3 regions of the Sutcliffiella sp. NC1 genome follow, and region 3 is predicted to be linked to each of the others. Evidence: riboswitches for the same ligand, from Rfam matches in the RefSeq annotation. Region 3 holds a riboswitch; each other region holds the start of a gene.

Evidence for each region. Region 3 has a riboswitch for S-adenosylmethionine ahead of mtnW (2,3-diketo-5-methylthiopentyl-1-phosphate enolase). Riboswitches for the same ligand answer to the same signal wherever they lie in the genome.
Region 1: linked by a shared signal. The riboswitch ahead of O1A01_RS02225 (aliphatic sulfonate ABC transporter substrate-binding protein) and the one ahead of mtnW (2,3-diketo-5-methylthiopentyl-1-phosphate enolase) in region 3 are both predicted to bind S-adenosylmethionine.
Region 2: linked by a shared signal. The riboswitch ahead of O1A01_RS09525 (SDR family NAD(P)-dependent oxidoreductase) and the one ahead of mtnW (2,3-diketo-5-methylthiopentyl-1-phosphate enolase) in region 3 are both predicted to bind S-adenosylmethionine.

The regions. Positions count from the first base shown of each region.
Region 1 is NZ_CP115153.1:433,843-445,243, reverse strand. It holds gene rbsK (ribokinase) at 30-911, opposite strand; gene acsA (acetate--CoA ligase) at 1,286-3,043, opposite strand; gene O1A01_RS02235 (ABC transporter ATP-binding protein) at 3,062-3,796, opposite strand; gene O1A01_RS02230 (ABC transporter permease) at 3,808-4,653, opposite strand; gene O1A01_RS02225 (aliphatic sulfonate ABC transporter substrate-binding protein) at 4,653-5,654, opposite strand; SAM riboswitch class I at 5,852-5,964, opposite strand; gene O1A01_RS02220 (carboxypeptidase regulatory-like domain-containing protein) at 6,473-8,689, opposite strand; gene O1A01_RS02215 (hypothetical protein) at 8,679-8,990, opposite strand; gene O1A01_RS02210 (RNA polymerase sigma factor) at 8,983-9,534, opposite strand; gene O1A01_RS02205 (SDR family NAD(P)-dependent oxidoreductase) at 9,742-10,491, opposite strand; gene O1A01_RS02200 (hypothetical protein) at 10,503-11,401, opposite strand, start outside.
Region 2 is NZ_CP115153.1:1,865,051-1,874,571, forward strand. It holds gene O1A01_RS09505 (replicative DNA helicase) at 1-1,472, shown strand, start outside; gene O1A01_RS09510 (DUF6063 family protein) at 1,473-2,213, shown strand; gene O1A01_RS09515 (coiled-coil domain-containing protein) at 2,200-6,612, shown strand; gene O1A01_RS09520 (DUF4652 domain-containing protein) at 7,010-7,522, shown strand; SAM riboswitch class I at 7,747-7,856, shown strand; gene O1A01_RS09525 (SDR family NAD(P)-dependent oxidoreductase) at 7,945-8,766, shown strand; gene O1A01_RS09530 (Na+/H+ antiporter NhaC family protein) at 8,849-9,521, shown strand, end outside.
Region 3 is NZ_CP115153.1:2,253,986-2,265,386, reverse strand. It holds gene phnC (phosphonate ABC transporter ATP-binding protein) at 1-546, opposite strand, end outside; gene O1A01_RS11795 (phosphate/phosphite/phosphonate ABC transporter substrate-binding protein) at 830-1,786, opposite strand; gene O1A01_RS11790 (ZIP family metal transporter) at 2,146-2,877, shown strand; gene O1A01_RS11785 (aspartyl-phosphate phosphatase Spo0E family protein) at 2,901-3,101, opposite strand; gene O1A01_RS11780 (divergent polysaccharide deacetylase family protein) at 3,309-4,085, shown strand; gene cbpA (cyclic di-AMP binding protein CbpA) at 4,135-4,770, opposite strand; gene O1A01_RS11770 (1,2-dihydroxy-3-keto-5-methylthiopentene dioxygenase) at 5,190-5,726, opposite strand; gene O1A01_RS11765 (methylthioribulose 1-phosphate dehydratase) at 5,769-6,416, opposite strand; gene O1A01_RS11760 (2-hydroxy-3-keto-5-methylthiopentenyl-1-phosphate phosphatase) at 6,413-7,084, opposite strand; gene mtnW (2,3-diketo-5-methylthiopentyl-1-phosphate enolase) at 7,086-8,315, opposite strand; SAM riboswitch class I at 8,426-8,531, opposite strand; gene O1A01_RS11750 (pyridoxal phosphate-dependent aminotransferase) at 8,619-9,794, opposite strand; gene O1A01_RS11745 (carbon-nitrogen family hydrolase) at 9,971-10,756, shown strand; gene cspD (cold-shock protein CspD) at 11,062-11,259, opposite strand.

The DNA of each region.
Region 1 (11,401 bases), 1.8 Mb from region 3:
TTCTCTCATTTTCGGACAGGAGCCCGAATCTATTTTTTCGTTTGTAATCTACTCAAAACTTGCTCCAATGAAGGCATACCAGTTTGAGCACCTTTTTTCTCAACAGCTAAAGAAGCACTTGCATTAGCGAATTTTACAGCTTCTTCAAGATTTTTTCCCTCTGTTAAGGAATAAGCTAAGCTCCCATTAAACGTATCACCTGCACCTGTTGTATCAACAGCTTTCGTTTTAAAGCCATTTATAAACACATGCTCTTCCCCATTATAAAAACGGGCACCTTTTTCACCTAACGTTACAATTAATTTGTTCGGATAACGTTCTAACGACTTTTCGATATCTTCGCCAAAAATGCTTTTACATTCGGATTCATTTGGTGTTAAATAGGTCGCTATATCGATAAACTTCTGCTTAAAATGATTCACTGGCGCTGGGTTTAAAACGACAGGGATGTGGTGTTCGTTGCATAGTTTCAATATCGAATGAACAGTTTCCGACGGTATTTCCAACTGTAGGACGACCATTTTGCTTTTAATAATTTCGTCTTTCATTTCGTCTATTTCTTTAGGAGTTAATCGATTATTGGCCCCGGGAACAACAATAATCCGATTATCTGCATCCGATACAATAATAGACGCAATGCCCGTTGTTTCATCAGGAAATAAAAATAAATGATCAGTTTTTATGTTTTCTTGTTTTAATGTAGCAAGCGCTATTTTGCCATACTCATCCGTACCACAAGCACCAATCATTTGTACTTCTCCTCCCAATCTTGCAGCCGCTACTGCTTGATTGGCCCCTTTTCCACCAGTAAATGTAGAAAAAGAAGTTCCTAACGTCGTTTCCCCTTTATCAGGAACGTGGTTCGTACCAACAACTAAATCCATATTAATACTACCAATAACGGTAATCACACTCTCACCTCATTTGGGACATAGGTGGGACATGGGGACAGGTCCCTCGTCCACACATTTTTTGGAAATTCCATTGGTTGTAGCTATTTTTTATAGAATTGACTACACTCTGTAGGCACTCTTATTTTGCAGTAGGTATTATTATTAGATACTAAGTCGTTTATTAGTATACCAAAAAATAAAGAGATTAGTTCTTCAATAGGTTTTCCAAAGTCATCTTACACTCTATATACCAAACTAAAAAAGGGACAAAACTCTGTCCCTTTCACGTTTGACGAGCGATGTTATCATTTGCTGCAAATAGTAGTGCAAAATAGCATAAAACTCTACATGATAATTTAATGGTTGGGTTCATTTATGGAGAAGTGAGCTCACTATCTCCAGCTTCCATTTTCCAGTTTCTGTGTGGACGAGGGACCTGTCCCTCCGTCCACGGTGTCTGTCCCTCTGTCCACATCTTTGTCTTCGCGGAGTGCTCTTCTGAGGATTTTTCCGCTGATTTGGGTTTTTGGTAGTTCTCTTAAGATTTCGATTTCACGTGGCATTGCGTGGGCAGATAGTTTATTTCGGACAAAGGTCTGTATTTCCTTTTTCAATTCCTCGGTTTCTTCATACCCCTCTGCCAATACAATGAATGCTTTCACAATTTCTCCTCGAACTCGGTCAGGCTTTCCGATTACCGCTGCTTCCAAAACAGCCTGATGTTCTATTAGTTTGCTCTCCACTTCGAACGGCCCAATTCTTTCTCCTGAAGAATTAATCATGTCATCGTTTCTACCTTGAAAAAATATATATCCTTCCTCATCCATATAAGCTAAATCACCGGATATGTACCAATCGCCGACAAAGTAGGAATGATATTTCTCCTCGTTTTTCCAAATCTCCTTCATCATCGATGGCCAGCCCTTTTTGATCGCTAAAAGTCCTAGTTCATAGGGGTGCACAGTATTTCCTTCTTCATCAATTATCGCTGCTTTAATTCCAGGTATAGGCCTACCCATTGAACCTGGTTTGATTTTTGCAGATGGTAAATTGACAATTAACTGCGCTCCAGTTTCGGTCATCCACCACGTATCATGTATCTGCAAATTCAATTTTTCGACTCCCCACGTAATGACTTCAGGATTTAACGGTTCTCCAACACTTAAAATGTGGCGTAGTGAAAAAGAATAGTCAGGAATAAGGTCGGATTTATCCATAAGTAGACGGAAGGCAGTTGGAGCACTATACCACACCGTTACCCCTGTTCGTTCAAGTACTTCAAACCATTCTTTCGCATCGAACCTACCACCATGTACGACAATAGTTGCCCTATTTAACCATGGGGCAAAGATCCCATACGAACTACCCGTTATCCAACCTGGATGGGCCGTACACCAATATACATCATCCTCTTTTAAATCCAAAACCCATTGTCCTGTTTGATATTGTTGAATCATCACTCGATGTGCGTGTAAAACTCCTTTCGGCTTTCCTGTAGACCCAGACGTATAGTGAATGATCATGCCATCATTTAAATCTACCCATTCAACGATTTCGCCATTAACACTTACCTCTTCCACCAATTTTGGAATCGATTTCGCAATTGGATGCTCTATATTGTCTGTAATGTAAATAGATTGAAGATGTGGTAGTTTGCTAACTGGCACTCTTTGTAACAATTCCTCGTTCGTAATCAAAACGGATGCTTCACAGTCGTACATACGATCAAAAATTGCTTCCTCCATAAAGGCTTCAAATAACGGACCGACAATCGCACCAATTTTAATTGCAGCTAACACCGCAATATAACAGTCTGGATGCTTTGGTAAAAATACAAAAACACGGTCCCCTTTTTTCACACCTTGTGATTTTAATAGATAACCCCACTCATCCGTTTTCTTCTTCAAATTAGAAAAGGTATGCGTTTCTTTAAAGTGACCATTCATATAAATTAATGCAATCTTCTCCCCATATCCATCTTCCACATGGCGATCTATACATTCATAAGCCATATTCACCTTATTCGTACGATGCCAGCTAAATTGAGGATGAATCGTATCCCACGAAAATTGCTTAGAAACTTCCTCATAGTTTGAAAGATTAAAAGCCCCTTCTCCTTGTTTAAGCGCAGATGCTTCTCGCAGTTTCATACATACTCCCTTCCTCTCCTAATTCGAATTTTCTACATTTAAGAGCGATAAAATGACTTCCTTCTGTTTAGCTAACTGTTCATCTCCTCTAGAACGAGGCCTTTCTTTTGAAACGTTGATTTCTTCACATAACTCACCTGGCTGCCCTCTAAAAACTAACAGTCGATCACAAAGATAGAGTGCTTCGTCAATATCATGGGTTACTAATAACATCGTTGCTTTCTTTCTACCCCATATTGTTAACAATAGGTCTTGGAGCTGCATTTTTGTAAAAGCATCTAACGCACTGAACGGTTCGTCTAACAACAGTATTTCCGGTGAGGTGATGAGGGCTCTTGCGATGGCAACCCGTTGAGCCATGCCTCCAGATAATTCCTTCGGGTAGTGATGCTCAAACCCTTTTAAACCGACTTGCGCTAGTAGATTCATCGCCTCGTTTGTTTTACAATTCTTTTTCCCTTTCATACCAAAGACTACGTTCTCTAATACAGTTAACCATGGCATTAGTCTCGGTTCTTGAAACATAAACCCGATATTTTCATTGTTATCTCTCGCTTCTTTTTCATGAATAGAAATATTGCCTGTATACCCTTTATCAAGGCCAGATATCGTACGAAGAAGAGTACTTTTTCCACATCCGCTCGTTCCGAGTAAGCCGACAATTTCTCCACTATTAGCCGTAAAACTTACATCCGTAAAAGCAACATTTCCATTATCAAATTTTCTACTACTATTTTTGACTGATAAAAGCACGCCTTCACCCCCTATTGGTTCGTTAAACTATCTTGCCAATGTAACGCTTTCTTTTCCACGCCCTTTAACAATGCGTCCGATATTTTCCCAATTAAAGCAAATAAGATAATACTTGCAATGATAAGATCGGGAGAACTCATATTTTGACCAAATACTAATAAGTAGCCAAGACCACTACTTGCACCCATTAACTCGGCCGCAACGACAAACATCCAACCTAGACCTAATCCGCTTCTTAAACCAACTAAAAATGAAGGAAGTGATGCAGGCAAAATTATATTTTTAATTAATTGGTAAGTAGTAAATCCATATATTTTCCCCACTTCAATTAACTTACGATCTACCCCTTTAATCCCACTAACAATATTTAAATACACCGGAAAAAACACTCCAACGGCTATTAATGTAATTTTGGAAGTCTCTCCTATGCTCAACCATAAAATAAATAGTGGAACCCAGGCTAATGATGGGATGGAGCGAAATGCTTGAAGGATTGGGTCGAGCAATTGCTCCGCTAGTTTATAAAAGCCGACTATCGCTCCAAGCAAAATTGCAAATACCGCTCCAAGCAAAAAGCCCGCAAAAACTCTTGTTAACGTAATGCCAATATGTCCCCATAAACTCCCATCCTGAATCATTGACACTATCTTTTGAATAATTAAGGAAGGAGCTGGAAGTAAATGAGGAGGAAAAACTCCTACTCTACTCAATACCTCCCAAGCGATTACTAGTGAAATAGGAAGAACGCTACCAATAAAAACAGACTTAGAAGCTTGAAGAATTCGTTGAATAGGAAACCGTACTCTAAAAGTCGAACGAAGTGGCTTTACATAATTACTTCCTGATTGTTGTGCCATTATTCATCCTCCAATTTAATGACATTTGTAGCAAATGTGGATTGAATGAGTTCGGTCGCCAATTTTTCAACGTTAACGTTCGAGTCAATAATTCCACTAGTCTGTAAAACTTTTCCCGCTTCAATAAGAGCCTTCACTTGAACCTCACTAGGAATTGGATTAGAAAAATCATTTCTTGATAGTTGTAGTTTGGCAACCGCAGCGTCTAACTGGGCTTGCTCTGCTAGAATCTTAGCCGCTTCTTCTGGATTTTCGATTGTCCAAGCTCTCGCCTGTTCGTAAAGCTCAATTACTTTTTCCACATGTTCTGGATAGTTTTTGGCAAAATCCGTACGTACGTTTAGCGTTCCATACGTATTAAATTCTGTATTCCGATATATATAACTTGTTCCATTCTTCACTTCAAGTACTGCCATATGTGGATCTAACCCTGCCCAAGCACTTACTTGACCAGATACTAACGCAGACGCCCCGTCTCCATGCTGCAAATTGACGATCTCAACGTCTGTCGGCTTTAATCCAGCGTCAGCTAGTGAACGAAGTAAGAAAATATGTGGATCTGTTCCTAACGTTGCAGCAACCTTTTTCCCTTTTAAGTCAGAGACTGATGTTAGCTCGGTCTCACCTTGTGTAACGAGCGCCGTCCATTCTGGTTTCGAATAAATATAAACGGACTCAATCGGAGCATTGTTTGCTTTTGCAATAAGTGCAGCTGCACCCGCCGTTGAACCAAAATCAATACTATTACTATTTAAAAATTCTAGCGCTTTATTGCTACCAAGACTTTGAACCCACTCCACTTCAATGCCTTCATCTTTTAGGTCCTCTTCTAACCATCCAAATTCTTTTAAAACTAAACTCGTTGGTGAATAAAAAGCATAATCAAGCCTAATTTTCTCTAACTTCTTCTCTCCAGTTGCCGTTTGACCACAAGCGCTAAGTAAACCGATGGAAATACTCAGTATTATAGCTAGAAATATCCCATTCTTTCTTGTTTTCATTATTTAATCCCTCTTTCCTTATTTTTTTGGTCGGATGAAGAACTTGACTTTCCTTTTGTCACCTGGCTAACTAGTGTCAGTTTCTTTTCTTCCTATAACTTTCACCACCTTCTTTACTAACCTGCCTTACATAGCGACTTATTTAAACAATAAAAAACCCACTTCATAAGAAGAGGGTTTTAAATATCATCCATCTCTTCTTATCTGCCAGAGTAAATACTCTGCAGGAATTGGCACCGTGTTTTCTCTAAAAAAGAAAATCGGTTGCCGGGTTTCATAGGGCCAGTCCCTCCACCACTCTTGATAAGAAATACTTTATTCAATTAACGCATTGTCGCTATGTTTAATTAAGTTAATACGAATATAACACAGCCAAATTTACCCTGTCAAACAATTAATAAAATATTTCAAATTTTCAAAGTTATGGACATAGGGACAGGTCCCTTGTCCACACATATATTGGAAATTTATTATTCTAGCATGATAAAAACACTTATGCTAGAGCCAATCTTAATCCTCTGATTTCCCTATGAGAGCACCAATCTGACATTAATCGTCAGAAGTAGTTAGACCTATATGGTTCTTACTATATGTCATCTTAGAGAAAAAAATGCTATTTCACTATTTTTTGTAGGCAAAAAAACTCCTTCTCCTTTATAGGAAAAAGAGCTTCGCGACATGGTGGACGTGGGATAATTGTAGGCATTTACGAAAGTCGTCTCCAACCTATTCCCCCGCCCATATTTTCCATTTTCTGTGTGGACGTGGGACCTGTCCCTCCGTCCACGGTGTCTGTCCCGTTGTCCACACATTATTTTTTACCTTTTTTTATTTATATATAATTCTCCTAATTGGTAAATGTACTTTCTCATCTCTTGGTAGTCTGTAGATTGTCTCCATTCGCTTAAGCTTTTCTCGTCGTTTTCTAGTACAAATTGGATGACCTCTTGTAGAGTTTGAACGTATTGTTCCTTCCCTTTGCTTTCTTGCTGCATATCTTTTAAGAGTGATTCCCAGTCTGTGCTCGTTTCGTAAATATTTTCTTCTGGATAGTTTTTAGCTACTTCTAATGCTTTTGCAAACTGGTTATTGTCTAGTAGTTCTAGTGCAATCCAGTTACCTACGTACATATTGTAGTTATCCTTGTTCATTGCTTCCTGAAACACGCTTCTAGCTTCTTCATACTTTCCAAGTGTCATTAAAACCGTTCCGTGAATGGAAAGTTCAAAAGCATCTTCTCCGCCATTTGAAACAGCCTCGTACTTTTCGTACCATTTCATATATTCGCCCCAATTACCAACGCGATAATATTGGCGAACTACTTCAAAAATAATATGTGGATCTTTTGTTTTTTCCGCTAGTTCGATTAAATATTTACCTTCCTTTTTCACTTCCGCTAACCTATACAACATCCGTAAACTATGAAGGTCATCTGGGTTGCTCGCATAGCTTTTTTCATACGTTTCATATGCTTCTTCCCACTTCGAATCTAACAATTGCTCATCTGCTTCTGTTAGCTCTCGGTCCTGCAAGTAAAAGAACGGTAAGTTTCCGATCCTTTCTTCATCTAATCTGTAGCCGCTACTTCTAGTAATAAATTCCCCATCTTCTCTAAAGGCATCTACTGACCAGAGAATACGAATATTTGGATTCGATAAGGCAAGGATTGAACGCGGATCTGTTGGATGATCTGGATCTTCGTAATATGTTCCAATTGTTCGATTGTATAATTCTTCTGTTGAAATCGTAATCGTTTCCCCTTGAATATCCCCCTTTAACGAGCCGCTCATTATACTACCTTCGTCAAAGGAATATCCGATATTTAATTGGTAATAGTCAGCTCCCTCCACTCTATCCCAACGAAAAGTTATCTCGTCTGTTGTAATTTTCTCGTCGTTTATAGGTGACTGGACTTCAATTAACGGATTCAAGGTCATATCATAACTCGTATGCTCGCCGTTTTTTACGTGCACCCACGTTTCTTTCCGATTTCCGACTGCCCATCCATCAACTTGTTCTAGTTGTAACCCTAAAAACAGTTGATAGCGCCCTGGCATAACTTGTGGAAATTGATAGTTTCCATCACTATCTGTATATACTTGATAAAGTTCATCTTTGAACCGCATTCCGTACCCTGCATTATGTTCCGTTCTTAATATAACGACGGCACCCGCAACAGGGCTACCATCAGAGCGCGCTATTTTACCCGCAATAGAGCCAACAACGAGCTCTCCATTATCAAAACTTTTTTTAAGGGAAGCCTCTAATGTACGAAGCTCATCCCCAGGATTATATGCTTCAAAACCATCCTCTATATCTTCTTCTAGTCCTGCTACCATTTCATCGGACTGACGAATTCGATCTGAAAGTTTCGATAATGCCACTTCATACTTTCCTTCGGCTATATATGCCTTCGCCTCTAATTTCGCTAGCTCTCCTAACATATAATTGTTAGTTTCTATTTTACCTTCTAACAACTTGATGAATTGCTCCACTTCATCAAGCGGGCGAAACGTCACATACCATTTAAGCTGCTCCAAATACACTTCATCGAGGTAATAGCTTTCACTCACTTTGTTTAGCGTATCATTTATTAGTTGCTCTGACTTCTCTTCATTTCCGACTCTAATATAGTATTCAATAACTAGTTTCGCAGCTTCCGTATAGTATCCATCAATCGGGGCTTCCTCTAAATAAAATTGTAAATAATGCATTCTTTCTTCCTCAGACAGCTTTTCGCCTTCGTAACCGTAGTTAACTTGGTACATATGTGGACCAACGAGCACATCATATCCTGTGTTAGAATATTCCATCACATAGTTTCGGATAAGCGCTAGTTTTGACCCTTTAAAAATTTCCGCTTCGTCCAGTAAATAAACGACCTGACTTTTCTCTACTGGTTTTCCGTTTCTAATTTTATAATCAGTAATTACGTATTCTATTTGAGGCTTAATGAAAATAAACAACAACGGCGTCACTGTCAAGAATACTACTATTGTTATTAACAGATGCTTTACCTTCAATTTAATCTTCATCGATTTTCAGCCTCCCTTCTAACTCGTCTTCCCAGTAATAGCTTCCAGCAATTTCAATCATTTTTCTCTCTGACACGTTACTATTTTTAACGATTCCGTAGCTCAGTGGAAGGGCGATTAGCATGATAGCAAGAGATACAGGAATGATGTTTATTTCTATATCTTTATTTAATAATAGGTCCATCTTCTCTCGAAAACTTTTTTTCTCTATTTTTAAAAGAACTTGATTTTGTCTAGTAAATGTCACATCGTTTAGCTCTTCATCAAGTTTCTTTTTCATCAACACTTTCTCTCTACCCATGTTCATAGCCTCCTTTTAATAAGTTTTCCTTTAATAGAACACGGCCTCTTTTCAACCTAGACTTCACCGTGTTTTCTTTCATTTTCAGCAACTCGGCAATTTCGTTCGTTTTCAATTCGTTATAATAAAATAGGACGATTATTTCTTTATACTTGTAGGATAAGTTTTGAATTTCTTTGTAAATCAGCTTGTTATCCATTACATTTAGTAGCTTTTGTTCCAGTTCGTCTGTTGGCGAACCTTTACTCATTAGTGGGGTAGAATCAAAAGTTAATAATACATTTTTAAAGCTCCATTTTCTCATATGTGACCTGGCCAGGTTCATAATAATGGAAGTGAGCCAGCTCTTTATTTTGTCATTATCATGCAGCTGATCGATTCTTTTATATGCTAGAACGTATGTATCTTGAACAAGTTCCTCCGATAATTGGCGGTCTTTAACTAACAAGTACGCGGTTCGTGTTAAATAATCTCCATACAATTGCATTAACTCCACTAATGCTGATTCCTCACCAGCTCGTAACCGATCCACAACATTCAACACGGCTCACCTCCTCTTTCTTTTTGATTCTACTATGTAGATGACGGCTAAAGGGGAAAAGTTGCATTTTTTTTTACATATTTTTATTACTCCGAAAATGTTAGTTTAGGTCCTTTAATAAGGGATAGTTAAAATAATGTGAGAAGTTCCGTCTCCATAACAAACAAAAAAGCATGAAAACGTTTAGTTCTCATGCCTTAAGCATTCTAGTTATATACCATACGTATTCCCACCATTGACCGTAATGGTTTGACCTGTTATAAACTTTGATTGATTGGATGCTAAAAACAATACGGTTGAAGCAATGTCACTAGGCAGTCCCACTCTTCTTAATGGAACATTTTTAGCATATCCACTTGCATCTATTCCCTCATGCCGCTCGACTGGCACAAATCCTGGATTTAACATGTTAACAGTAATTCCAAACGGGCCTAACTCACTTGCCCATGAGCGAGTCATCCCAAGTTGAGCAGATTTTGCAGTAACATAAGATGAAAAATTAGGATTGCCTAACGTTATTACTTCACTACCTATATTAATAATACGCCCTTCTCCTTTTTCCTTCATTCCAGGTAATACTGCTTTAAGTAGAAACAAAGGTGCTTTGACAAAAAAGTTTAATTGGTCCAAATAATCTTCCCACGTGATTTCCTCTAATGATAACTCCGGTTGTGGTCCTGTAGCATTATTGACAAGGATGTCTATCGTTCCCCCAAGTTTTTCTTTCACCTCTACCACCAGTTGTTTCACAGCTTCTTCATTTGTTATGTCACTTTGAATAGCAATCGCCTTTCCACCTGCATCCATAATAATTTGAACAGTTTCTTCCGCTGCCGTAGTATTATGTGCATAGTTAACAATAACTGTTGCTCCTGCTTCTGCTAGTATAGTTGAAATACCTTTTCCTAAACCTCTTGAACCACCAGTAACTAAAGCAATCTTCCCCTGTAAAATCGTCATATAATAACTCCTTATTTCAATTCCACTGCAATTTTTTGTACTTTCCCTTTACGAATGGAAACAGCTAGCTCTCCAACTACCTTGCTATCTTCTACCTTTTTCTTCGTTCCATCTATTAGCTCGAGTTCCATTGATGTCGGTGAAACACCATCTCCCCCGTACGTATTACCCTTGTTCTTGTTTACATATGTTACTTCGGTATGACCAAGAAACGTGAACGTTACTTCACCATTTTCATCAAATAACCAGTTTGGTAATGTTGGAGACAAGTGACAAACTAATTCACCGTTTTGAACAAAAAACGGCTTTTCTCCAACCATCATTACAAACCACATGTTCATGAACTCAATAGTGGATCCACTTAAACGCGAAACGAAGCCACGACCGTGTAGTGCTGGATTCGGATTAGCACTACTTGCGATGAAGGAGGAGTTTTCTAATGGACTCCTTCCATACACCGCTGGGTCTAAAAACGGAATAAGCGCGGTCTTCATATCTTCAAAAAATTCATCTATTAATCCAGCTTTCAACGTTGCTAATAAATACTTATATTCCATGTGTAAAAAAATCGATTCGTTTTCTAACCATCCTGGAGTAAACGACTTCGCTCGTCCAAGCTCTAAAGGCTCCTCCGCTATACTCATTGATGTTTTATACATTTGAAGCTTTTCATCATAAATGTTAGAAGCTTTAACGATATCGTACAGCTCTTTTGCCCTTGCCTGATCGTCTGTTGTTTTTAACTGTTTCACAACACCTTCTAAAAACGGAGTAACAGCAGTTGGTTTCCATTCAATTGAAGAAAGGTCAAACTCTTCTCCGATTTCTACTTTCGGCTCAAAGTAAAAATAAGTTGGAATAAGCGGGTCACGATATGACTCTACTCGTTTGATCCCTTGTTCTACACGTC
Region 2 (9,521 bases), 390 kb from region 3:
CGAGTGGATATAGAGAGCGGATGAGAAGGCTTGCATTGTTTGACCCTTTATTTGAACTAGACCGAAAAAGAGAAACAGACATTAATCAGAATACAATAGATATGAAAGGTTTAGGGCTATTATCCTTGCTCTTTTTCTTTGAGAACAAGCTATTAAGGCAATATAAAACGGGAGTAAAAGAACTGGCCTCATTTTTAAAATCTTTAGTATCTTCTCAATACGTATTAAATGATGCGAGCTATGAAAGGTTAGCTCGAACGATTATACAAACTTTTCGACCCACTACTGGTAGAAAAAGAGATTATTCTTATTTTAATTGGGAAGAGCAACGAGAACAATTCATTGAGTACTCGATACTAAAGGCTAATGCATTTGATTTAAAAACGAACACACAATACTATACGTTGGATGAAGATGGATTAGAGTTAGTTTTTGCAACGAAAGAGTTTTATAGTGAATTTCAACTTTCTATCAATCAATTAATGTTAAGGAAGCAGCTTGATAAAGGGGAATTTAAAGGTGCGTTAAGACAAATTAACGAAATGCGTATTGATGTTGAGAGTTTAGAAGAGAGAATGAATAAGTTGAAGCACGAAATTCAGCGGAGCATCGTCTCAGAGGAAACTTTTGAGAGATACAAGCAGCTTCTAGAGGATATTTATGGACGTCTAATAAGAGAAGATGAAGAATTTAAAGAATTGCGTCAGTTTGTAAAAGAGACAAGAGAGCGACTTTTTTCTAAAGATATTCATAAAAAAGAAGTAAAGACGTATGAGCTAATAGTAAAAATAACAGGTGAATTAGAGTCCGTTCATTATGATCATTCTAGATTGCTAGATAAAACACTAAGTATGAAAAATACAACGTTATTAGCCGCACAAGAATCCCTTTACTATACAGGTATTCAGTCATTTAACTTCGATCAAGACATTGTTTCGAAAATCGTATCTACGCCATTACCGATGGATGCGATGAAAGGCGTTCTTCATCCTTTTTTACAGGTTGAGCAAAACGTTCAATGGTCGCCATTAACTGTTTTTGCTGAACAAAACATATCAGAGGAACGTGAAGAAAAGGTGGAACAAAGTTTTCTTTCCGTTCTAGATGAGGAACCGAATTTACCTTATCGAAATTGGTTGAAAGCAAAATTTAAAGAGCTTATGCAATATTATTTGTTAGCTTTTGAGGAAGAAAAAATCTCAACGCTCACTCAATTTATGGATTATCTCGATAGGAATAGCCTTTCTTCTATTTACGAACAACGTTATTTTTATGACTTTTGGATCATCTTACATCAACGATCTCCTATTGTAAATGGAGAATTAGACGAGGAAGAAGGAAAAACACTATTAGGAGATGCTATATCATTATTAGAGACAAAAATACTAGTTATTCAAGAAGGAAACGAAATCATAAATAGATATTCCCGTTATTCTATTCAAGATATGGAGATAACTTTGGAGGAGAATTAAATGAATTACTCTGAACAAAAAATCATTAAAGCCTTTCAATTATATACAAAGCTTGCTAGAGATGGAGTGGCAGATCGTGAAGCAGTGCAACTATACCGAGCAGATGATGAAATTCGTGGACTGCTTGAGATGTTTAGCCAGGAAGTAGATGCGGTAGTGATATCTACAAGTGAACAACTTTTCTTAGTTCCTAAAACGAAGCTCTCTTTTTTTCATGTAAGCAACGACTGGATCAAAAAGAATTTTTTACGCTCTAGTTCCACTAATGGTGATATATACTTACTTTATTTTTCCACAATTATTCTATTCGGTAGCTTTTACGACACGTATCAAAGTAATGAGCCGACAAGACAATTTATTCGACTTGATGAGTGGATTCGATTTATTCAAGAGCGAATTGACCAATTAAAATCTCATGATGAGGAAGAGTTAAAAGAAGTAGAAAAAGAGTTTTCCTATAATTGGAGATTGATTATCGAAAAATGGGACGATATGGATGATATTAAAGAAACAGTTAAAAAACAGAGCGGAAATACGATAAGCCGTCTAAGCTTTATCGATACAGTAAAAAGGTTTTTACTCTCTCAACAACTAATACAGGAAATTGGAAACGATGAAATAACGTTAACGGAAAAGGCGAAAACGATTATTCAGAGATTTTTCATGGAAATAGAATATAACAAAGGAATATTGGAGTTCATATACGGATTTGATCGGAGGGATGAACGTGCCAGCCATTAGTAAAATTAGATTAACTAATGTTGTTTACGAAGAAGGTAATAAGAGATATAATGATGAGCTTTTTTTATTTGAAGGACATAACGGTGCCATTTTACTTGAAAACGGTGGCGGGAAAACAGTGCTCATTCAAACGGCATTGCAGGCCATTTTACCTCATGTTGATTTAGCAGATCGGAAAATTAAAAATACACTCCAGCTTGAAAACGCCCCTGCACATATTGCAATTGAATGGATTATGAATGATCAACCACGTCGGTACGTTGTGACAGCCGTAACGTTATTTATGACGAAGAACGGTTTAGACTCTTATCGATATGTGTACGAATATGATGGGAATGATCCACACGGAATAGAAGGTATTCCTTTCGTTCGTGGTGGAAAAGACGGAAAGAGAACGGCCGATCGTGGGGAAATGCTAGATTATTATAGTGGTATGCGTGAACGTTCATTTATGGCACGTACATTTCCTACTATTAAAGAATATAAAACGTTTATCGAAGAACAGTACCACATTATTTCAAGCGAATGGGAAAGTATCGTGAAAATTAATAGCTCGGAAGGTGGGGTAGAGGCATTTTTTGACGACTGTAAAACGACGAATCAATTATTTGATCGACTCCTTATTCCAACGGTAGAACGTTCTATAAATGGTCATGAAGAAAATATGTTTGCTGACTTATTTGAAAAGCAGCATACGAGTTTTAAAAACTATAAAAAATTAAAAGAAACATTGGAAGAAAATAAACAAATTCAGAGCGAACTGGAAGAGTATGTATCTGTTTATGAAAAATTACATCAACGAGAAAAAGAATATGAAAAAGCTAAACAGCGCACGAAAGGTACATGGACGGTAACAATAGAACAACAAACGAAAGCCACCGTTGAACACGCCGAAGTATTAACGAAACTAGAGGAATGGAATACTTCCGAAACTTTTTATCAAGTAAAGTCTGCCTCGTATGAAATTTTAATAGAAGAACTAACGTTAAAACGCCTGGAAGAGGAGTTAAAGGAAGTGTTAGGCGATCGAAATAAAAAGGAAGAAGAACTCCATACGAATAAAAGGGAATATTTTTCCTTGAAATTGTCTGACTTAAAAGCAAGGCGTAAGGAAAAGCAAGATTCATTAAAGCATATAGAAGAGGAGCTTGCTTCGTTTGAACAAACGGATGAAGTAAATGACTTTGAAGAAAAACTTGAAATAGCAAGACAAGAGTTGCGCGGTTTTTATATGGAAGAGGAAGAACGATTAGAAAACCAACGGAAAAATGTTTCATTAGAGCTAAACCCTATAATAAATAAACTAGAAGGGGAAATAGGAAGGAAGCAAGAAATAGAGCATAAGGAAAGAGATGCACTAAATTTAATTTCTAGTTTACAAAGTAAAATAGAAACGAGAACAAACGATTTACAACGTTTAAAGAATCAGCTTCTTGCCAATCCGACACAGGAAGATATGAAGGAGGAAATGGAAAAATGGACGAAGCGTCAACAATATCTTGATGACGAAATTATTTCTTTCATAAAGCAAGAAAAAGAAAAAATGGGAGAGATAAAGGTATTAACGAAGAAGCTAGAAGAGAATCAGCTTGAAAAATCTAGAGTGGAAAATAAGCAAAATAATGTAAACTATCAACTAGATCAATTTATAGAAGAACAAAAACATGTGATAAAGCTGCTTAGTTCCCTACGTCCCCAATGGGCATCAATCGAAAAAATTCATTTACAAGAGGAAGCAATTAGGACAAGGTTAGAGGATGAAATAACAAAGCGAAAAAAGGAACGAGATCAACTATTATACCGCGAGCGAATCGCTTACCGTTATGTGGATGATTATGATAGACAAGATCAATTTTTCGGGGATGCTTTTTTAGAAGAAAAAGTTCAAAGCTGGAAAAATCAATTTGATTATGTTGTCACTGGTGTTGAATACGTACAATCAATGAACGAAAAGGATAGAGAAAAGTATAAACAATATCCATTATGGCCACTTACTTTAGTAACGACAAACAAATCGAAGGAAGCTTTAATAGGAAAAATAAGGAGCATATCCGATCAATTGCAGTTCCCTATTGTTGTCATAACTACGGAAGAAGCAGTTGAAGTTCAGGAGGAGTCTGCTAACTATTGGGTTTCTCCTAGCCATTGGGGAGAAAATATTGAACTTAGCACATTTACTAATTGGAAAAAGGAAATAAAGAAAAGTGCATTCGAAACAACCGCTATTAGAGAGTTAAAAGAACAAGAGATAAAAGTTTGGGAAGAATGCCTACATGAATTAACAAAATTTCTAGAAGTAAATCCGTATAAGAAAATCTTTACGTTAGAAGAAGAAAAAAACAAGCTATCAAACCTTCTTCAAGAACTAGCAATTATGATACAAAAAGTTAGAACAACTATTGCGGAGCACCAATCTGCTATTACTGTTTTCCAAACAACTATCAACAATTATCGGGATGAAAAACAAGGGCTTGGGGAAAAAATTTCCAAAGCGATGGATTATTTACATTATGAACGCGAGCTTGAAGAAGACAGCGAGCGTAAGCAGCTTGCAGAAAAAAATCTTCAACATTTACAGAAAGATTTGACGAATTGTATGAGGCTCATCGAAGATTTCGAGAATCAAAAAAGAGAGCTTCAAGATCGAAAGAATCAATTGGGAAATGAGTTAATTTTATTAAAAAGAGAAGAGGCATATCCATCTGTTCAATCTTTCACCCCGATTTTTACAGGTAAAAGTAAGCAAGTTCTTTTAGATAAAATCCAAGATTTAAAGTTTTCTCTAGAAAAAATTAATCGAACTAAAGGGGAGTGGATTGCAAAAAGAGAAGGTGTGCTCGAATTTCTCCAGTCCAACAATGACCAAATCAATGATTTACTAAAAGAACAGCAAAATTTAGATGAAGACATGCTATTTCCTGGGGACGGTAAGCAAAGGATGAGTATTCTTTTCGGGAAAATAGAAGCTTTGAAGGTAGAGCTTGAAAACGCCAATCGTAAAGTTCAGGAAAAAGCATCGGAAAAAGATAAGCAACTTGGGCTATTGAGTAATAGGCTACTTCAATTTAAAAAAGACTACCCTTCCTACGAGATAGTGGAATTTGCAGAAGGCGTAGAAAAGCTACAAAGTAAATTATTGCAGGAACAACAACATTTAAAGGAACGAAAATCTTTCCTCGATCAAGAGAAAGCTAGAATGGAAAAGCAAGTAAAAGAATTACAAGAAGCAAAGTATAGTCTGGATCTTTTTATAGAAGGACACCATTTTAATGCACCTGACGTCGAAGCAGTTCGATTAAACGACGAAGAATTGAACGACTTCACCTATAGCCGAAAAAAATTCATAAAGGCAATAACAGATCAATTGAGATTAGGCAAGGCAGCAGTGGAAAATGAGAAAGAAACAGTTGCACGAGCAAAACGTAAATTTAGAGAGTTTTGTAATACAGAAATCTCAGATGTAAAACTCCGTCAAATGGCTTTAACAGGTATTGAAGTGAAACAATCATATGATGATATTCTTGAATTCAAAAGAAATATGCTGCAACGGATAGAAAGAGTAACAGTTTATGCAAATGAACATATTCGCCAAAGTGATGAAGATATGCAATTGTTCGTCACACAAATTCATACACATTTGCTTACACTTACAGAAGAGCTTAAGCAAATTCCGAAAAAAACGAAAGTGAAAATAGTTAATGATTGGAAGCAGATTTTTAACTTTAATATACCTGAATGGGACGAGGAAATTGGAAAAACAAGAATCCTAGACTATATTGAGTGGATACTTCAGCAGCTAGAGTCAGATCGTTTTTATAATGATCAAGGGGAAGAGGACGCAGCAAAAATTCGAAAAGATATTGAAATGTGGCTACAGTCCAAGCAATTACTCCAAATCGTTATGAATAATGAAGTGATGAAGGTTAGTTGTCGCAAAGTAACGAATGACAATAAAGTGACGACACGCTCATACTCTTGGGAGCAAAGTAATGTATGGTCAGGTGGAGAAAAATGGAGTAAAAATATGACTTTGTTCCTTGGAATTTTAAATTATGTAGCAGAAAAGAGACAGCATATCCAATCGAACATGAAGCGGCACCGAGCAGTCATTTTAGATAACCCATTCGGTAAAGCATCCAGTGACCACGTCTTGAGTCCGGTTTTCTTCATCGCAGAGCAATTAGGATTTCAAATTATCGCTCTAACAGCACATGCAGAGGGTAAATTCCTTCAAGACTACTTCCCAATTATATATAGTTGCAGATTGAGAGCATCTACAGATTCATCAAAAAAAGTCATGACGAAAGAAAAATGGCTCCATCATGCTTACTTCCAAGACCACGAACCGGTAGCAATGGAACGATTAGGGGAAGTGGAACAGATGAGTTTGTTTGAGTAGACTTCTAATTTAAAAGAAATTTATTATGTTACAGTAGAAATTGCAATAAATAGAGAAGAGGACGAGATATTACAGCCACTAGATATGAGGAATTACCTTTTAATCTAGGTTATGATAGAAAATGGATATTTCAATGTAAAAAATGGAAAAGAATGCCTAGTAGTACCGTATTATATAATGAAATATCAACAGCGGCTCAGCATCAACCGGATTTTTGGGTATTAGTAATACCACTTAATCCTACACCAAATCAATTAGATTTCCTAAATAGTATAGAAAAAAGTTAACCTTTTAAAATAATCTTGTTTCCTCTTTCAGTAATTGAAGAGATAATTTATCACATTCCAGAGACCAAAAGTATTTTAATTCGTGGTTTACTACCTAATGGGAGTGAAGAATGATGTACCAACTTATGTATGATGAAGTCAATGAGAAGTTAATACAAATTAACCCAAGTGGAGAGAGTACTATCATTACAGAAGACTTTCCTTCTAAACCCGAAGTATCTCCTGACAAAAAGAAAGCAATTTATATTTCGCCTTTAGAATGGGAGAGATCAGGAAGTCTTTATATGTATGATATGGAAAGTGGATACATTAAAGAAGTTATTTCTCCTGATAAAGATGGAAACATTCCTAAATATGCTGTTTGGCTTAATAAAAAGACGATTGCACTTATTAAAGGTTATGGGGACGGGACTGTTGGAATTGGGGGCAATGTGTTTATTTATGATATTGAAAAGCAGCAATTAACTCAGATTACCCATTTTTCTAGTAGAATACAAATTACAAAATTACTTGTAAAGGGAAAATTACTTATCTTAAGAGGTATTAGATATACGGATGATAATTTTTCAACTTTTAAGGAATATGAAGAAGTATTACTAATCGACGAAATTTTAATGAAATGAGTAATAATGTTAGTTTTGTAATCCGATGGAACGAGGGGATAATAATATCGTGCACACATTTGGTAACCGTTATGTCAAAAAATGTGTGGATGACTTTCCTGTCCCCATGTCCCAAATGGCTTTCATATGGACCACAAGAGTTCCGCGAATTTTTTAATTGACATTTATAGGGATGATAATTTAAACTAGGAACAATAAAATTAAGTTTAATATATTTGTATATTCTCTTATCAAGAGTGGTGGAGGGACTGGCCCGATGAAACCCGGCAACCGTTCATGTTGACACATGAAAAGGTGCTAAATCCTGCAAAACGTTTGTTTTGAAAGATAAGAGAGGCGTAGCTACTATTAATGATGAATGCCTCTCTATCTAGAGAGGCATTTTTGTGTAATTAGGGAAACATTTAACGGGAGAATTTTCCGTGTTCAATCTGCTTAAAATGATTGAACTAGTTGGTAAAAAGAAGTGGGGGATTTTAATGTATGTGATGGATTTGACAGGAAAAGTAGCGATTGTGACTGGTGGAGCAAGGGGAATTGGTAAAGCAATCGTTAATGCATTACTTGAATGTGGTGCACAAGTGGCTGTAATCGATTTGGCCCCGTCCCCTGAATCTCTACATGAAAAAATATTGTATTTTCAAGCAGATATTACAGAAAGTTCAATAGTTAATGGATACGTTGATCAAACTGTAAAACACTTTGGTAGACTAGATATTCTAGTCAACAACGCAGGGATTTCCTCGATGGATTATGTTGTAGACATAAAGGAAGAGGACTGGGATCGGGTGCTTGATGTGAATGCAAAAAGTGTCTACCTTTGGAGCCAGGCTGTTGCTCAGTATCTCATCAAACAAGGTCAAGGCGGAAAAATCATCAACATCGCTTCTCAGGCTGGTAAAAATGGGTACAGATTAATGGGAAGCTATGTTGCATCCAAACATGCTGTAATGGGCTTTACAAAGGTGATGGCACTTGAATTAGCAAAGCATGCAATTAATGTGAATGCCGTTTGTCCGGGCATTGTCGAAACAGACATGAAGCGAAGTGAACGAGTCATCGGTGGACAATTAAGAGGTTTGAATGCACACGCAATTGAAATGGAGGATATTTCTCAAGTACCACTTGGCCGAACTGCAAAACCCGAAGATGTGGCAAATGTCGTGATCTTCCTGACTTCAAGGTTTTCGGATTATATGACGGGGCAAGGTGTGAATGTCACTGGGGGTATGACAATGTCTTAAGAAAGCTCTCTAGATAAAAGAATTTTTACACTTGAATTAAATTTAATTTTATCGTAGCGAAAAATGAGAGGATGAAATCATTATGTCAGAGGAAAACGTTAATAAGGGTAGCTTGTATGCCCTTTTACCATTATTTGTTTTTGTACTCCTTTTTATTGGAGTAGGTGTATTTGCAAAGGACTTTTCCGTATTGCCATTGAATGTTGCAATACTTGTTGCTGCAGTTATCGCATTAGTTATGAATCGTAAGGAAAGCTTTGCTAAAAAAATCGAGATCTTTTGTAAAGGTGCAGGCGACTCCAACATTATTTTAATGTGTATTATCTTTATTTTAGCTGGTGCTTTTGCAGGAGTAGCAAGAGAAATGGGTGCAGTTGCATCCACTGTTAATTTAGGTCTCTCCTTTTTACCACAGAATTTTCTACTAGTAGGATTATTTATAATTGGGTGCTTTATTTCGATTTCTATGGGAACGTCTATGGGAACGGTAGTGGCGTTAGCACCAATTGGAATTGGGATTGCAGAGCAAACCGATATCTCAATGGCACTCGCAATGGCAACAGTTGTTGGTGGGGCGATGTTTGGCGATAACCTATCAATGATTTCTGATACAACGATTGCTGCTGTTAGAACCCAGAAAACAAAAATGAGTGATAAGTTCAAAGTAAACTTTTTCATTGTATTACCTGGTGCAATCATTACAGCCATTATTCTATTCATTCTTACTTCGGGTAATAGTGCTAACATTGATGGGG
Region 3 (11,401 bases):
ATGAGCTGTCGGAGGGTCTAAACTTGATACCGGCTCGTCCGCTAGTAAATATTTCGGCTTTTGTGTTAACACACGTGCAATACTTACACGTTGCTGCTGACCACCACTTAGTTCATCCGCACGATTATATATTTTTTCTTCAATGTTTACACGTTTTAAACTCTCGTACGCTAATCCAATATCTTCTTTGGAATATAAGTTAAAGATACTTCTTAACGTACCAGTGTGTCCTAATCTTCCTGCGATAACATTTTTCATAACAGAAGAACGTTTTACTAAATTGTAGTTCTGGAATATCATACCTATTTTTGTACGAAGCCTTCTTAAGTCTCTACCGTTATATGTTAAAATATTTTCTCCGTCAACTATAAGCTCTCCATCTGTTGGAGTAACGAGTCGATTTATACTTCTAATAAATGTAGATTTACCAGCACCAGATAATCCGACAATTACAACGAATTCACCCTCATTGATTTTTACATTAATGTCTTTTAACCCTTGCGTACCATTCGGATATACAAGTGATATATCTTTAAACTCTATCATTTTATTACGTACCCCTCCATGTTGGAAATATCATTAGAACATCAACAGTTATGAAATGAGCGCCATCATCTTAACGATACATAAAAGTTCTACTAAACATAAAATCTTTAGTGAGTATATGAACCGTTGGATTGTGGCGCCCAATAATAACTTTCCTTTAAACCATTTATACAATCGTTTGCCATTGTCTCGCTTAAAGTTTTTTGGATTGAAAGAACTTTCTAAAAATCCAAGAAAAAAGGAGGAAGCAAGCTTCCCCCCAACCTTACCTAAACAGAAGTTATTAACCTTCGTAACCTGTTAGTCTTGCAACGTCACGAACGATGTCATATTCTTCGTCAGATGCTTCATCAATACCAGTCCAACGGTAAACATCATTCATAATTTCAATCATTTCTTCATCATCATTGAAGCTTAAGAAAGCTTGTTTGATTTCTTCAACAAATGCAGGATCTAAAGAAGGAATAACAGAAATAGTATCGTTAGGAATAGGATCAGTATATCCTAATACTACTAGCTCTTCTTTTACCTCTGGATAGTCAGCTTCTAATACATCTCGAACATCGTCAAAAGTTGTTGCAACGTCAGCATCTCCATCTAAAACTGTTAAAGCAGCATTGTCATGAGAACCTACAGCAACTGTTTGTGCGAAAAAGTCTTGTTGTAATGCATCTGTAGAATCAATATCAAATTCTTGCATTAATTGTACTGCTGGGAATAAAAATCCACTTGTAGACGTAATATCACCAAACGCCCAAATTTTACCTTCTAAATCTGCGAATGATTCGATTCCAGAATCAGCACGAACTAAATATTGCGCCTTGTAAGAAGATGAACCGTTACGAATAGATTTTAAAATAACTTCGATATCATAACGCTCATTAGCTTGGATGTAAGCGAATGTTGGTACAAATCCGATATGTACTTTTCCACTACCCATCGCTTCAACTAAAGCTGTGTAGTTTGTCATAACGGATCCTTCGACTTCAACACCAAGAATTTCAGATAATCTTTCAGCTAAAGGCTCAACCGTGTCTGCAATTTTGTCAGATTCAGTAGATGGTACAAATCCCATAATAAGTTTATCAGGTTTTTCCGTACCCGCTTCTTCCCCAGAACCAGCACCATTGTTTGTGCCTGCATTGTTTGTTCCAGCGTTGTTGCCATTGTTAGAAGTTCCACATGCAGCTAGAGCAACTGCTAAAATCGCCACTAACATTACAGTTAGTAATTTTTTCATGTGATTTTTCCCCCTATGTAATTTAATTTTTCACACAAATAGAATTATACCCTGTATTGTCGAAATAACGCTACACTTTTTTCGTATTTTTTACAATTTCTTAATAAATTGTTAACCATTACATTGATATATAATTAAAAACGCTTACATAACTCACTGTTAACATTTGTCGAATAATAATTGTTTTTTTACTTGTTCCTATTTTGCTATAATATCTTCAACTTTATGTTTGTCTGTGAGAAGTATATAATGAGCATAGCCGCTTTACATTAGAATATATTTATATAAGTAAGTCGCCTCCTTATAGAAGATAAAAAGTTCATATTGTTTCCCTAACAAGGATGGAAAGGAAGTAATACATGATTGAAGCACTTATAGGTAGCACTTTAGCTGCATTGTCAACTGGGCTTGGTGCACTTCTTATTTTATTATTACCGAAAAGCATATCTCATCGTTCTAGGGATATGATGCTAGCATTTACTGCTGGTATTATGATGGCAGCTGCGATGATGAGCTTAATTCCAGAAGCGTTACAATACGGTGGGATTGTTCAAGTAATAGTTGGGGTTTTATTAGGTGTTTACGTTTTAAATTTACTTGAAAAATTCATTCCTCATATTGATTTAGAGCATAATAAAAGCGGGATTAAATTCGATCAAAAAGCTATGTTAATTATAGCAGCAATTACGCTACACAATATTCCGGAAGGCTTGTCTGTTGGTGTTAGTTATGCATCAGATTCAGAAGGGACTGGAAACTTAATTGCGCTTGCAATTGGATTACAAAACGCACCAGAAGGGCTATTAGTAGCACTGTTTTTAATTCAGCAGCGTATTCAAAGGTGGAAGGCATTAGTTGTCGCAACATTAACTGGCGCTGTAGAAATTCCGATGGCTTTTCTAGGATTCTATTTAACCACTTCTGTTTCATGGTTAGTTCCTTACGGTTTAGCTTTTGCAGCCGGGGCAATGTTGTTTATTATTTACAAGGAGTTAATTCCTGAAAGTCATGGTGATGGAAACGAAAGGTTATCTACCTATACGTTTATCATTGGAGTATTATTTATGATTTTCTTAATTCAAATTTTTTAACACCGGTTGAAAATCGGTGTTTTTCATCGTAAATAGTAGCTAGTTTTTTGTCTTTTCTCTTTTACTTGTCTCTTTTGGTATTCATATATTAATTGATCTAAATGCTGGCTGCATTTTATCGTTTGTTCACTTTCTATACCTGTTTTGTTAGCAACAGTTATCATGGATTCTCTCTGTTTATTTATTTCAACTAGTAAACAATCCATGTTTTTGTCCTGAGTCAATTTTACTCTCTCCCTTTCATCCCCAAACTCTCCTATCGCATTATTACAAAAAATTCAACATAAGTAAACACAATCGCAATATTAGACAAAATATTTATGAAGTTTTTTTGTACATCTTGTATCTTTATGCGAAAAGTCCACACAATAAAAATAAAATTTTTGTTGATATATATACAAACATCACTTTTTGTCGACAGGAGAATTGTTATGAAATATAAGATGTTTCTTCTAACTATTTGCTTTTTATTTACCTCTTTTTTAAGTAGTCAATTTGTAAACGGTGAAGAAATAGATAAACGAGTCGCTATTGTTATTGATGATTTTGGTAATAACATGAAAGGTACAAAACAAATATTAAACTTACCAGTACATTTAACAGTTGCTGTTATGCCATTTTTACCTACAACTGAAGAGGATGCGATTATGGCACATGAGCTCGGTCACGAAGTTATTCTTCATTTGCCAATGGAGCCCGTGAAAGGTAAAAGAAGCTGGTTAGGACCTGGTGCTATTACAACAGATCTCTCTGATGAAGAAATAATAAAAAGAGTGAACGATGCGATTGATGCAGTTCCTCATGCTGTCGGAATCAATAATCATATGGGATCGAAGGTAACTTCAAATGAACATATTATGAGAATAATACTAACTATTTGTAAAGAACGAGGTTTATACTATTTAGATAGTAAAACGAGTGGAAAGAGCGTCGTTGCGGAAGTTGCATCTGAACTTGGTGTCCCCTATTTAGAAAATGAGCTCTTCTTTGATGAAATATATAGTATTCAACATATCGAAAGACAAGCAAACAAACTGTTAAAAGATATCGACAAAAAAGAAACAATAATTGCTATTGGGCATGTTGGAGTTGCTGGGGATAAAACAGCTTCTGTATTAAAGCAGTACATTCCAATGGTAAAGAAAAAAGCTGAAACAGTAACACTCTCTGAACTATTAGTTGATAAAGAAATATTAAATCCGTATTAAATATATCGAAAAAGGTTGCCAAATAATTGGCAACCTTTTTTTCATATGATTATTCTATATCTATTTCATCTACATGTGTAACACGAAATTCTTTTTCTTCTATTTTCTTTACTAACCTTTGTACTTCGGCTTTCGTTAATTCCGCAGGTAAGTTTACAATAATTCTACGTAAATATTTCTCACCATTGTCTAGTGTGAGCATACCGTCAATGTTCACTTCTTTTAACAATGTAACTAAATCTTTAATAGCCCCTTTATGTTCAATTGTAGCTATTGTAAGCGTATGACCGCCAGTTTTCATTCCGAACGAGTCAGCCAACACATCCATCACATTTGCATGTGTAAGTATACCGAGAAATTCTTCCTTTTCATTTAAAACAGCAATAAAAGGTAATCTTTTTATTGTGAAGAACGCTTTAAAGAATGAGTCTTCTTCATAAATAAATGCATCTTCATTTTGAACGAGGGACGTAATAGGATCATTTTCTTTCCCTTTTTGCTCATATAAATAATCTAGTAAATGCACTTTGTAAATAAAACCACTAAATTTACGCCCGTTATTTGATAAAACTGGTATGCAACGGTACCCAGATTCTTTCACTTTTTCATAAGCTTCTTTCACAGTAAAAGTCGGTTCACAATATTGAACATCAAATTTAGAAACAAAATTATAACGAACTTTCATCACTATCACTCCCTTGGCTTCATCCAATAGAAAATTTTCTACTTCATACCTTTAAAATACCATAAGGGCGGAAAAACGTAAAGAAAATTCACAATGTTCTAACAATAGATTCATTTGCATGTAAAGCTTAATGTTCTTTCGTTCCCTTACACTTCCAACTATACAGTTAATCCAAACGGTTGTAAGCAGTTTTTTAACGTTATATATGGACATTATTTGACAGTATTTTCAATTTCTCACCGCTTACTAAACTCTATCAACAACATCAATACTTGGACTTTTATATATATTCCCTAAAGTTTTGATTCATAACAAAAAAAACGCAAAAGGTATGGATCCCTTTGCGTTTTTGCTAATTTTTACGTCTAGCTTCGCCTAATCGGTTTTCAGGCTAATTAACAAGTCGTATATACTTCTAATTAATTACTATTAACTTCTTCTTTTTCGTAAATTGGAACCCAACCTTCTGTTGTAACAAAGATGCGAACAGCAACTACTTTACGATCTTCCATTAAAGTAAAGTAGTGTCGTACATTTTCTGGTACTGAAATTAAATCACCTGGCTGCAATTCAACATCGAAGAAGTTTCCTTCATTATCTTGAATTACAAAAATCCCGTGACCGCTTACGATAAAACGAACTTCATCATCTGTATGATGATGTTCCTGTTGGAAATTGGTTAATAACTGATCTAAGTTTGGTGTAGAATCAGACAAAGAAATAACATCACTAGATTTATAACCTCGACGCTCTGAAATGTCAGCAATTTCTTCTCCAAATACAGCTAAAATTTCTTCTTTTTCCTCATCTGTTAGTGCATATTTTTCTTTTAAGTTAGATGGTAATTTTGTAATGTCCCATTTCTCGTAAATTACTTCATTCTTTTCTAAAAATGCTACTACTTTTTCCTCATTTTCAATTCTTTCATTAGTTGCATGTAAACGAATTTGTGCCATTATATTTCCTCCTCAATAATTTTATATATTTTTCAGTTCTAGTTAAGCAATTGGCATAACTGGATACTGTTTTTGAACATTTTGCAAAGCTAGCAATTTTAGATGGTAAGAAAACAAAAACTCCCAAGCTTCTAAATATTTTTTTGCTTCAAAAGCCGTTTCTCCCCAAACGGTGATTCCATGGTTTAATATAAGGACCGCTCCTTTGTCTCCATGAATGTATTTAGAGAACTGTTGAGAAAGGGTAGGAATATGTGCATCATTTTTTATAATTGGAATAGAAACCTCTGCATCTTCTTCCCAATAACCTAAAGCTTTAATAATTTCTTGCCCTTTAAAAGTAATTTTTCCATCTTCTTTATAAATTTCCGATATAACGTTATTATCAATCGTATGGACGTGAAATACCGCTCCTGCATTAGTTCTGTTATAAACTTCAACATGCAATTGCGTTTCAGCTGAAGGTTTTAATTTTGTTTCTTCAGCGGGTGCGCCTGTATTATCTACTAGCAAAAAATCCTCTGCTGTTCGTTTTCGCTTATCTTTTCCGCTTGCTGTTACGAAGAATGTTAGAGGGTTTGTTGAAACTTTAATAGACAAATTTCCACTTGTTCCTGGAAACCAATCTCTTTCGGCAAACTCATCCTTTACATCCGCTAGTTCATTCCACTTTTGCAAATAACGACTCATACCGTAACCTCCAGTCGTTGTAGTATGGAAATGACATCATCGAACGTTTCGAACGATTCATAAGCGAGTTTATTTTCTTCGCATTTTTCTATTAAAAAATCTCTCGCAATCACTTTATCTGCTAATTTAGCTGCTTGTAGATCAGTGATGGAGTCACCAATAACCACTTTGTATGAAGTATCGTTTGCAATTTTTCGAATGATGGAAGGTTTGCAGCAGCCGCAATCGTTATCACATTGTTCATCACAACTATGTGGCCAAGTTATAGTAATATTCTCGTTTGAAAAATCAGCTCTATTGCAATAGATATATTCCTCTTCAATCCGTCCTTTTAATAACGGCTTGACGAAAAAGTCGATTCCACCAGAAACAATATATAGTGGGATCTCTTGCTCTTTTACGTAAGCAATGAAGCGGTCGAACCCTTCGCGTATTTTCGCTTGTTGCACAATAAAGTTAGTAATCTCTTCCCTCTTACTGGATGAAAGTAAAGCAAACATTTCCCCTACTCCATCTTGTATACTAATTTGTTGAGATAACACTTGATCCTTTAATGAAACCCATTCATCAGGTGCAAATTGCTTCATCGCTGCAATAATGTTATCTGACTTCGTTACAGTTCCATCAAAATCACAAAAAATAACAGGTTGTCTTTTTAAAGTTGTCATCTTATTTTTCACCCCAAAGCTGTAATGCTTTCTGTAATTCCTCTTTTTCTGCAGCTGCCTCTCCTAACGTTTTCCCTTCCAGTACGGCGTCTACAGCTTGACGGAATGCTTTAGCACCACCAGCGGCTCCATCAGGGTGCCCATGTACTCCGCCTCCAGCATTAATAACTGACTCTTGACCAAAATCATTTATTAATAACGGCACTAAACCAGGATGAATACCAGCAGATGGGACAGGTAAGCTTGCTTTTACAAGATCCTCTTTCGTTAACTCTTTTGCAATTTTTAATGTTGCCTCTTTTTTTAGCGCTACACTTCCATAAGGAGAAGGGAAAAGGGAAAAATCTGCCCCAGCATATCGTAGTAATTTACCTAATAATAGCTCATACGAAACCCCGTAAACTGGTGAAGGTGTTAAAGCACCACTAAATGCAGGATGGGCCATTATTGGTATTTTGATATCTTTATCTTCTGCGAGACTTTGTAAACAATCTAGTCCATAGGAGAAAACGTTAAATAATAACATGTCAGCTCCAAGTTCTACCGCTCTTTTCGCCTTATCCCTTAACTCATATGTTCTACCAGTAATGTTCACCGCGTAAAGCGTACGATGCCCTGTTTGTTCGTACACATTTTGAAGTACTTCCTTACCGGCAATTATTCTATTTTCAAACGGTGTTAATTCATTTTCAAATAATATTTCATCGTCTTTTACAAAATCCACTCCGCCTAACGCTTGCTCTTTTAATTGGTCTCGTAAAAAGGCGAGATCACGCCCTAATACTCCTTTAAAAATACTCATTACAAACGGACGCTCCCACACACCTGTTTTTTCTCGAATACCTTGAATACCAAATTTCGGTCCTGGAAAACTTCTTTTTAGTTCATCACTAAACTGTAAATCAAGTAATTTAATTTCTCCATCAAGAGAAAGCTTCCCAAAAACTGTAGTGATAATGGCAGGAATGTCATTAGAAAAATTAAGTGATGGATAAGCAATTTTGATAAGTCCTTTTGTTCTCTTCTCACCGAAATATCTGTTAACCTTTTCGTCCTCTGGCAGATATTCAACATGTACTACTCGACCTTTATGTTTTTTTAACTGATCCTGGTCTACTTTTGGTAAATCTGTCCAAGAACCAACTGTTAGTCCAAGGGCAATCCCTTCTGCTTTTCTTTCTAGATTCCCCTTCGCATCATGAACTAAGTATGTAGCAATTACTTCACTCATCTATTCCACACCCTTTTGTAAAAATTACTGTGCTGTTGTACCTCTTTAAAATGAATTAAATACAAAATAAAAACCTCTTCCAATAAGAAGAGGTTAGGTATCCTAACATCCTCTTATCTCCCAGCTAAAAAAGCTGCAAGATTTAGCACCGTGCTTAAAAATAAGTCGGTTGCCGGGTTTCATCGGGCTAGTCCCTCCACCTGCTCTTGATAAGAAAACGTAATATATTCATTTTTTTACTATTACAAAAATAGAAAATCTAGTTGAGATTATGACATTGGTAATCTTTTTTGTCAACAGTGATTAAGAAAATAATTGCAATTTTTTAATTCGATCAACCGCTTCTTGTAATCTTTCTGTACTTGTTAATAGCCCTACTCTCACATAACCTTCACCGTATGATCCAAAGCCAATTCCTGGTGCAACGACAATATGAGCATTTTCTAATAAGTAATCAGAAAAGCTTTCAGAAGTATAGCCATTAGGGACTTTTAACCATGCGAAAAAGGATCCTTGTGGGGCATTAACGTCCCAACCAATTTCTTTCAATCCGTTTACGAGAACGTTACGTCTCTCCTCATACATTTCCACTAATTCATCTACACAATGTTGAGAGTCTAAAAGCGCAGTTGCAGCAGCTTCTTGTATACTACTAAAAAGGCTCACATATAGATGGTCTTGAAGTAAATTGATCGCTTCAATTACACTAGCATTCCCAACGGCAAAACCGACTCTCCACCCTGCCATATTATATGTTTTTGATAAGGTATATATTTCTACGCCAACATTTTTAGCACCAGCAGTTTGTAGAAAACTAATTGGACGATTCCCCTCAAAGCCGATAGCGCCATATGCAAAATCATGAACGACACAAATATTATTTTTATTTGCTAGCTCTAATGTTTCTTCAAAAAAAGCAGCTGTTGCCATAGCACCTGTAGGATTATTCGGATAGTTTAAAAACATTAACTTTGCATCTTTCAGCACAGATTCTGAGATATTTTGATAGTTTGGTAGAAAATTATTTTTCTCTTCAAGTGGCATTACTTCCATGTTTGCCTTTGCTAGCGCAACTCCAGACAAATAATCTGGATAGCCTGGATCAGGGACTAAAACGGTGTCACCTTCATTAAGCAAACAAACGGGCAGCTCTACTAATCCAGCTTTTCCGCCAAAAAGAACAGCTATTTCTGTTGCTGGATCTAACACTACATCGTATTCTCGTTTATAAAATGCTGCAACCGCCTCTTTTAAAAAATCATGGCCTCGAAATGGGGCATATTTATGATGTTGTGGTTTCAATACCGCATTTTGCATCGATTGTACAATATGTTGCGGTGTTGGCTGATCCGGATTTCCTTGTCCTAAGTTAATGACATCATGACCTAATGCAACTACTTTTCCGCTCTTTTCAACAAGGGATGCAAAAAATTGTTTTGGTAACGTTTGTAACAATTTTGATTGTTTAAAGTTTTTCATTTGTACACCTTCTTAAAAAAATGTTGAAATACTAGTGACAAATCATATAATGTTAAAAGCAAAATGTAAAGAGTTTTTTGAAATTTTCTGTAATGGGCTATACACAATGAATAATAAATTGTAAATTAGATGCAGGTAGCAGAAAACGACGAAGGCTAATAAAGGGGGACTTTTATATGTCATGGAAAGTAGCTTGTATTCAGTTTGATATAACGTTCGGTTCACCGCAAGAAAATGTTAAAAAAGTAGAAAAATTGATTATGGAAACTGTACAGAAATATAGCCCTAAAATTATCGTATTACCAGAGTTATGGACGACAGGGTACGATTTAACCCGGTTAGACGAAATTGGTGACAATAACGGTGACACTACTAAAAAAACACTTCAAATGTTAGCAAAAAAACATAATGTTCATATTGTCGGTGGTTCCGTTGCTAAAAATACATCTAAAGGTACATATAACACCATGTACACTGTAAACGACGAAGGCGATATTGTAGGTGAATATAGTAAGCTACATTTGTTTCAGTTAATGTATGAGCATCTATACTTACAACCAGGAAAAAATGATGGATTATTTCAACTAGATGGGGAAACTTGCGCTGGAGTTATTTGTTACGATATTCGCTTTCCTGAGTGGATTCGTACCCATACAACGGGAGGCGCAAAAGTGGTTTTCGTCGTTGCGGAATGGCCATTATCACGGCTCGAGCATTGGAGAGCTTTATTAATTGCTAGAGCTATTGAAAATCAATGCTATGTAGTTGCAGCTAACCGTGTTGGGAAGGACCCTAATAACGTATTTGCTGGCCATTCAATGATTATCGACCCATGGGGGGAAGTTTTAGCGGAAGGTTTGGAAGACGAAGCAATCGTTGTTAGTGACATTGATTTAGAAAAAGTGGAGAAGGTTCGGAAGCAAATACCGATATTCGAAGATCGGAAACCTAGTTATTATTAATACTATGTTAAAAGCATTGTAGCGTTATTGTTGCAATGCTTTTTTATTTTTATAGTATACATTTTTAAAAAACCTTTGGGGCAATTCTGAAAATAGGCTAGTAGTATGTTAGTTCGTTTCTCTTCGCGTTCAGTCATTTGATTTTCACGAGAGTATGTTGAGCGTTCCCTCCCCTTCCACTGCTTTTACTAACACGGTGGAAAAATCCTCCTGTTTATATTCTTTATGGTTCCTATTATGTTACATATTTATTAACTTAAAAAGGACTCCAAAATTGGAGTCCTTTTATTATTTGGCTAGCATTATTATTTTTGAACGTTAGCAGCTTGAGGTCCACGAGCACCTTCAACGATTTCGAAAGTAACTTCTTGACCTTCTTCTAAAGATTTGAAACCTTCGCCTTGGATAGCAGAGAAGTGAACGAATACGTCGTCTTGACCTTCAACTTCGATGAAACCGAAACCTTTTTCTGCGTTAAACCATTTTACTTTACCTTGTAACATTTTTTGTTCCTCCTTGCGGGTTAACCCACGTAAAAATTTATTACTATTCTTGCTCGTTCACAAAACACTTCCAGACGAAATTGCTATTATTTCTGACTTTCCACATTATTTTCACGAACAAAAATAATAACTTTATAATAAC